Regions from separate parts of the Neoaquamicrobium sediminum genome, predicted to be linked through region 2. Evidence: riboswitches for the same ligand, from Rfam matches in the RefSeq annotation. Region 2 holds a riboswitch; the other holds the start of a gene.
What was found. A riboswitch is a leader RNA that binds a small molecule or an ion and turns the genes downstream of it on or off. The one in region 2 is predicted to bind S-adenosylmethionine.
Positions count from the first base shown of each region.

Region 1: it holds a riboswitch for S-adenosylmethionine, as region 2 does, so the genes downstream of both, V1479_RS06255 (O-succinylhomoserine sulfhydrylase) here and metA (homoserine O-acetyltransferase MetA) in region 2, are expected to answer to the same signal.

Region 1 covers NZ_JAZHFV010000002.1:205,927-209,693, reverse strand. Annotated here, with positions in the region: tRNA gene V1479_RS06270 (tRNA-Gly) at 1-66, opposite strand, end outside; gene V1479_RS06265 (ion transporter) at 220-996, shown strand; gene V1479_RS06260 (2'-deoxycytidine 5'-triphosphate deaminase) at 1,003-2,094, opposite strand; SAM riboswitch at 2,171-2,248, shown strand; gene V1479_RS06255 (O-succinylhomoserine sulfhydrylase) at 2,292-3,485, shown strand; gene apaG (Co2+/Mg2+ efflux facilitator ApaG/CorD) at 3,572-3,767, shown strand, end outside.
Region 2 covers NZ_JAZHFV010000005.1:140,936-144,702, reverse strand. Annotated here, with positions in the region: gene V1479_RS15880 (class I SAM-dependent methyltransferase) at 1-60, shown strand, start outside; gene V1479_RS15875 (mechanosensitive ion channel family protein) at 120-1,430, shown strand; gene metA (homoserine O-acetyltransferase MetA) at 1,451-2,389, opposite strand; SAM riboswitch at 2,444-2,521, opposite strand; gene hisC (histidinol-phosphate transaminase) at 2,602-3,705, shown strand; gene V1479_RS15860 (prephenate/arogenate dehydrogenase family protein) at 3,709-3,767, shown strand, end outside.

The DNA.
Region 1 (3,767 bases), on a different contig from region 2:
GTGAAGGGAATCGAACCCTCGTCGTAAGCTTGGGAAGCTTCTGCTCTACCATTGAGCTACACCCGCGACACGCGCATTAGATCGCGGGCGGCGGCCTGCCTGTCAAGCGGCATGTTCGGCGTGTCGCAAAACCGCAGTTGAAGCGGCCGGGTCGCGGCTCTATTGAAGGCGCTGGCGCGGCCCTTGCCGCGTCGCTTCAATCTCGCCGGAGAGACAGAATTGAACGCCCTCAGGACGCTCATCGAATCGCGCCGCTTCGAAGCGGTCATCACCGCCCTCATCATCGTCAACGCCATCACGCTGGGGCTTGAGACGTCTTCCACGGTCATGGCGCGTTTCGGCGGCCTGCTGATGGCGCTCGACGTTGCCGTGCTCGCCGTATTCGTCATCGAACTCGCCGCGCGTTTCGTCGTTTATCGCACCGACTTCTTCCGCGATCCGTGGCGCGTGTTCGACCTGATCGTCGTGGCAATCGCGCTGATCCCGTCCACCGGCAATCTGTCGGTGCTGCGTGCGCTGCGCATCCTGCGCGTGCTGCGCCTCGTCAGTGTCGTGCCGTCGCTTCGCAGGGTGGTCGGGGGATTGATCGCGGCGCTGCCAGGCATGGGCTCGATCGTTCTCCTGCTCGGGCTCGTCTTCTACGTCTTCTCGGTGATGGCGACGAAGCTTTTTGCCGCAACTTTTCCCGAATGGTTCGGCTCCATCGGCGAGTCCGCCTATTCCCTGTTCCAGATCATGACGCTGGAAAGCTGGTCCATGGGCATCGTGCGGCCCGTGATGGACGTGCACCCTTATGCCTGGGTCTTCTTCATCCCGTTCATCGTGCTGACCTCGTTTGCCGTGCTCAACCTGTTCATCGGTATCATCGTCTCGGCGATGCAGGAGGAGCACGAAAGCACGGCTTCGGAGGAGCGCTCAGCCATGCAGCACGAGCAGGAGACTATCCTGGCCGAAATACGCGCCCTTCGCGAGGAAGTGCGGTCGCTGAAATCGTAGGTCCGGTCAGTCGGCGCGGAAGTGCTTGGAGAGCTTCAGGCCCTGGGCCTGGTAGTTCGACTTCAGGTCGACGCCATAGAGCTTGTCGGGGCGCGACAGCATGTGCTCGTAGACCAGCCGGCCGACGATCTGCCCGTGCTCGAGGATGAAGGGGACTTCGTGGCTGCGAACCTCCAGCACCGCGCGGCTGCCGGTGCCACCCGCCGCCGAATGGCCGAAGCCGGGATCGAAGAACCCCGCATAGTGAACGCGGAACTCGCCCACCAGTGGATCGAACGGCGTCATCTCGGCCGCATGATCCGGCGGCACGTGGACCGCCTCGCGTGACACGAGGATATAGAACTCGTCCGGATCGAGGATCAGCTCGTTGCGCCCTCGCGCAAACAGCGGCTCCCAGAAATCATGAAGGTCCTGAGCGGCGCGCTTGTCGACGTCGACAACCGCTGTGTGATGCTTGCCGCGATAGCCGATGAGCCCGTCTGCATCGCCGCGCAGGTCGATCGACAGGGCGATACCGCCGCCGGAAATGTTTGGCTCTTCCGCCGCCACGAGCGTCTGGCGGACATGCAGCCCCTGCAGCTCGGCTTCCGACAGACGCGCCAGGCCCTTGCGGAAGCGTATCTGCGACAGGCGCGATCCGGCGCGGACCACGATCGGGAATGTGCGCGGGCTCACCTCGATGAAAAGCGGGCCGTTATAGCCAGCCGGTATCTTGTCGAATTCCTGGCCGTGATCGGCCATGACGCGGGTGAAGATATCGAGCCGGCCGGTTGAGCTTTTCGGGTTTGCGGAAGCGGAAACGTCCGTCGGCAGCGCAAGGCTCTCCTGCAGCGGCACGATGTAGACGCAGCCGGTTTCCAGCACCGCGCCGGACGTCAGGTCGATCTCGTGCAGCTTGAGCCGCTCAAGCTTTTCGGCCACGGGGCTCGCCGGCCCCGGCAGGAAGCTCGCGCGCACGCGATAGGCCTTGGCGCCCAGCCGCAGGTCGAGGCTCGCAGGCTGAATCTGGTCGGCATCGAGCGGCCCGGCCGATAACAGCGCGCGGGCGTCGAACAGCGCCGCGATGTCGCGATCCGGTAGAATGCCTGTGCTGCGCAATGCCGCGTCCCCGTTCCAGTGCGGCGAGGTTTAATGAGCCAGCCGATTGACGCAAGTCCGCCATGGGCGTAAAGGGCGTTTATCCCGTGGTGATTTGCCGGTCGGCTTGCAGCCACGTTAAACAAGTCGCTAAAAGGGACCGAGAGGAAACCGGCATGCGACTTCGCGGCCGGTTTTTTTGTGTCTGGGGTTTGACGATGACGACTGAAACGAAGCGCAACTGGAAGCCGGCGACCGCGCTGGTGCATGGCGGAACCACGAGATCCGCGTTCGGCGAAACGTCCGAGGCGCTCTATCTGACCCAGGGCTTCGTCTATGACAGTGCCGAGGCAGCCGAGGCGCGTTTCAAGGGCGAGGAGCCAGGCTTCATCTATTCGCGCTATGCAAACCCCACCGTCGACATGTTCGAGAAGCGCATGTGCGAACTGGAAGGAGCGGAGGACGCCCGCGCGACGGCATCCGGCATGGCTGCCGTGTCGGCAGCACTCCTGTGCAGCGTCAAGGCTGGCGACCACGTGGTCGCAGCGCGCGCCCTTTTCGGCTCCTGCCGCTGGGTTGTCGAGAAGCTTATGCCGCAATACGGCGTCGAGACGACGCTCGTCGATGGCCGCAACCTCGCCGAATGGGAACAGGCTATCCGGCCCAATACCAAGCTGTTCTTCCTCGAAAGCCCGACCAACCCGACGCTGGAAGTGGTTGACATTGCCGCCGTCGCGAAGCTCGCCAACCAGGCCGGCGCACGGCTGGTCGTCGACAATGTGTTTGCCACGCCGCTGCAGCAGAAGCCGCTGGAACTCGGCGCGCACGTCGTCGTCTATTCGGCCACCAAGCACATTGACGGCCAGGGCCGCTGCCTCGGCGGCATCATCCTTTCCGACAAGAAGTGGATCGACGAGAACCTGCACGACTATTTCCGTCACACCGGGCCGTCGCTGTCGCCTTTCAACGCCTGGACGCTGCTCAAGGGACTCGAGACGCTGCCGCTGCGGGTCAAGCAGCAGACCGAGACGGCGGCACGCATCGCCGGCCACCTTGCCTGTCATCCGGCGATCGAGCGGGTGATCTATCCCGGGCGCAACGACCACCCACAAGCCGACATCATCGCGCGGCAGATGACGGGTGGATCGACGCTGGTGTGCTTCGACGTCAAGGGCGGCAAGCAGCAGGCGTTTTCGTTCCTCAACGCTCTGGACATCGTGAAGATCTCCAACAACCTCGGTGACGCCAAGAGTTTGGTCACGCATCCCGCCACGACCACCCACAAGAACCTTGCCGAAGACGCCCGGCTCGATCTGGGCATTCTCGGCGGCACTGTGCGGCTGTCAGTGGGACTCGAAGACGCCGACGACCTGATCGAGGATATCGACAGGGCACTGGGCAAGGCGGCTTGAGGGCTGTTCGACGTCACATTTCCGCCATCGGGCCTTGACGGTGTAGAGACCAGCATCAGAATCGGGTGCAGAGTCGAGCCATCGCCATGTACCGCAGCACGACACGAGATATCGAGGTGGAGGTCGAGCCCTTCTACCTCCCCGACCGCTCCGATCCCGACGACAGCCGCTACGTCTGGGGCTACCGGGTGACGATCGCCAATAATTCCGACGTATTCGTCCAGCTTCTGGCACGCTACTGGCGGATCACGGACGGCATTGGCCGGGTTGAGGAGGTTCGTG
Region 2 (3,767 bases):
GTGCCGGTGCTCTCCCCGCAGGGCGCGACACGGGCGGTTCGCGAAGACGCCCGCACCTAGGCCCATAGCGCTGGTAATCCTGCGTACAGTCGTTAACCTCCCAAGAGGGAGGATCGCCGATGCCTCAGGAACTCGTCGACGCCGGCCAGTCATGGCTCGAATACGCGATGCGGCCCTGGTTTGCCTACCAGCTCGTTCTCATCGCGCTCCTGTTCCTTGCGGCGAAACTCATCGCCCGCCGCCTCGAAGCCTCACTCGAGGAGCGCGCCCGGCAGATACGCGGCCAGCCGGCGATGCTGCGCGTTCTGGTGGCGCTGCTGCGGCGGGTCGACTGGATCCTGTTCGTCGCGTTCCAGGCCACCGCGCTCGTCGTGCTGAATCGCGTCACTTGGCCGAGCAACACCGTGCTGGTGTCGATTTCGCTGTCGCTTGCGCTTGCCTGGCTAGTCGTTACCGTCGCATCACGCGTCATTCGCAACAGGTTCGCAGCGCGGCTGGTGCAGTGGCTGGCCTGGATCTATGCCTGCCTGACCATTCTCGACCTTGACGACGACGCATCCCTGGCGCTGGAGAGCATTGCACTGCCGCTGGGCACAACGCGGCTGACCGTTCTTCTGCTGCTCAAGTCGACGTTGCTGCTGATCGCCGCGATCTGGCTGGCCGTGATGATCGGCAACATGATCGACGACCGGGTGAAGGCTGCAAGCGACCTGACGCCCTCGCTGCGGGTACTCATCGGCAAGATCGTCAAGTTCGCGCTGATCGTGCTTGCCGGCACCGCCGCGCTGTCGGCGGTCGGCGTCGATTTGACGGCACTGACGGTTTTTTCGGGCGCGGTCGGCGTCGGCGTCGGCTTCGGATTGCAGAAGGTCGTGTCCAACTTCGTTTCTGGCATCATCATCCTGCTCGACAAGTCGATCAAGCCCGGCGACACGATATCGCTGGGCGACACCTTCGGCTGGATTCGCGATCTGCGCGCACGTTTTGTCTCCATCGTCACGCGCGACGGCAGGGAATACCTGATACCCAACGAGGATTTCATCACACAGCAGGTGATCAACTGGTCGTTCTCGGACGAGCTGGTGCGGCTCGACGTGAAGTTCGGCGTTTCCTACGACGCCAACCCGCATCAGGTTTCCGAACTGGCGATCAAGGCCGCAATGACCGTGTCGCGCGTCGAGGCCAGCCGGACGCCGGTCTGCTGGCTGACCCAGTTCGGCGATTCCTCGCTCGACTTCGTTCTGCGCTTCTGGATCAAGGACCCGCAGCAGGGATTGACGAACGTGCGCGGCAAGGTGCTGCTGGCGCTGTGGGATGCCTTTCAGGAGGCCGGCATCGCGATCCCCTACCCGCACCGCGAGATCGTCTTCAAGACGCCGATCCCCGAAAGCAAGCCGCGATCGCAGCGGCGCAGGAAGCCGGCCGGCTGAAGCAACGGCCGGCTGCGTGATCAGGCCACCACCGCCTCCGAACTGCCGCCGAGCTCCGCCAGGTCGTACGGCGTCGTCTGATAGACTTGGTTGATCCAGTTGCCGAAGAGCAGATGCGCATGCGAGCGCCAGCGGTTGAGCGGTGGTCGCGCCGGATCGTTGCCCGGGTAATATTCGTGAGGCACCTCGATCGGCGAGCCGGCCGCGACATCGCGGTCGTACTCCTCCTTCAGCGAGGTAGAGTCGTATTCGATGTGGTTGAACATGTAGAGCCGATTTCCGGTCTTCTCGGCAAGCATGCAAGGGCCGGTGGCATCCGACTCCATCAACAGCTCCAGCCCGGTATTGGCCGCGATGTCGGCGCTGCGAACCTCCGTCCAGCGCGAGACGGGAATGGCGAAGTCGTCAGAGAAGCCTGTGAGGAAGGGCGATGCCGGAGCATGGTTTCGGTGGCGGTAGACGCCGAACGCCTTCTTCTCCAGCGTGTATTTGGGCACGCGGTGGAAATGCCACGCGGCAGCCATGGCGCCCCAGCAGATGAAGAAGGAAGAGTGCACGTTGGTCGTCGTCCAGTCGAGGATTTTGGTCAATTCGTCCCAATAGGTGACGTCCTCGAACGGCAGCAGCTCGATCGGCGCCCCAGTGACGATGAAACCATCGAACTTGCGCGACCGGACCTCCTCCCATGTCTGGTAGAAGGTGATGAGATGCTCTTCGGACGTGTTCTTGGCCTTGTGATTGCCGATGCGCACCAGCGTCAGCTCCACCTGCAGCGGCGTCGCGCCTATCAGCCGGGCAATCTGCGTCTCCGTGCGGATCTTGTTGGGCATCAGGTTGAGCAGCCCGATCTGCAGCGGCCGGATGTCCTGCCGCAGCGCCGAGCGCTCGTCCATGACGGACACGCCCTCGCGCACCAGTACGTCGCGGGCGGGAAGCTGGTCGGGGATCTTGATCGGCACTGCAAACACTCCAAAAACAAAAAACCGGCGGCGAATTCGCGGCCGGTCCCAACGGACATGTTGCAAACGGCCCTTTAGCAACTTGTTTAACGTGGCTGCAAGCCGACCGGCCAAATCACCACGGGTCTGATCTTGCTTTTAGGCCTGCCCGCCCTTTGCGTCAACGGCAAAGCTTGCTAGAGGCAGGCGGCCCTTCAAGCTGGAATACGCCCATGACCACCGAGCTTCGCCCGCAACCGCGCCCCGGCGTGATGGAGATCGATGCCTACGTGCCCGGCAAGAGCCATGCGCCGGCCGGTGTTGCGAAGGTTCACAAGCTGTCGGCCAACGAGAACCCGCTCGGGCCATCGCCGAAGGCGGTAGAGGCCGTGCGCGCGATCGCAGACCGGCTGGAACTCTATCCCGATGGTTCGTCGACGCGCCTGCGCGAGACGATTGCCAGCGTGCATGGGCTGAACGCGGCCAATGTAATGGCCTTCAACGGCTCGGACGAGGCCATCGCCCTGATGGCACGCACCTATCTGCGCGACGGCGACGAGGCGATCTACAGCGAGCACGGCTTCCTCGCCTATCCGATCTACATCCGCGCGGCCGGCGCCACCCCGGTCGTGGCCAGGGAAACCGACGAACGCGCCGACGTCGACGCAATCCTTGCCGCCGTGACGCCGAAGACGAAAGCGGTGTTCCTCGCCAATCCCAACAACCCAACCGGCACCTATCTGCCCTTCGGCGAGATACGCCGGCTGCATGCAGCGCTGCCCAGGGACGTGCTGCTCATCATCGACGCCGCCTACGCCGAATTCGTGCGCCGCAACGACTACGAAGCGGGCGTCGAGCTCGTCGCCGGTTCCGCCAACGTCGTCATGACCCGCACCTTCTCCAAGGTCTATGGCCTGGGCGGCGCGCGTATCGGCTGGATCTATGCGCCGCAACATGTCGTCGACGTGCTGGAGCGGGTGCGCGATCCGTTCAATGTCAGCGCCATGGCGATCGAGGCGGGTGTCGCTGCCATGCTCGACCGCGCGCATGTGGAGCGCTCCGCGGGCCACAACGAGGAGTGGCGCAACTGGACGAGCGAGGAACTGCGCAAGCTTGGGCTGAGGGTCACGCCCAGCGTCGGCAACTTCATCCTCATCCATTTCCCGGACGACGCACGATACTCGGCCGCCGCTGCCGACGAGTATCTGAGCGCGCGCGGCTATCTGCTGCGCCGTGTCGCCGCTTACGGCTTTCCCAACGCGCTGCGCATGACAATCGGCACCGAGGAAGCCAATCGCGGCGTTGTCGCCGCCCTGTCCGAATTCCTGAAAGACTGAACGATGCCTAATCCCATGTTCGACCGGATCGCGCTGATCGGCATCGGCCTCATCGGCTCGTC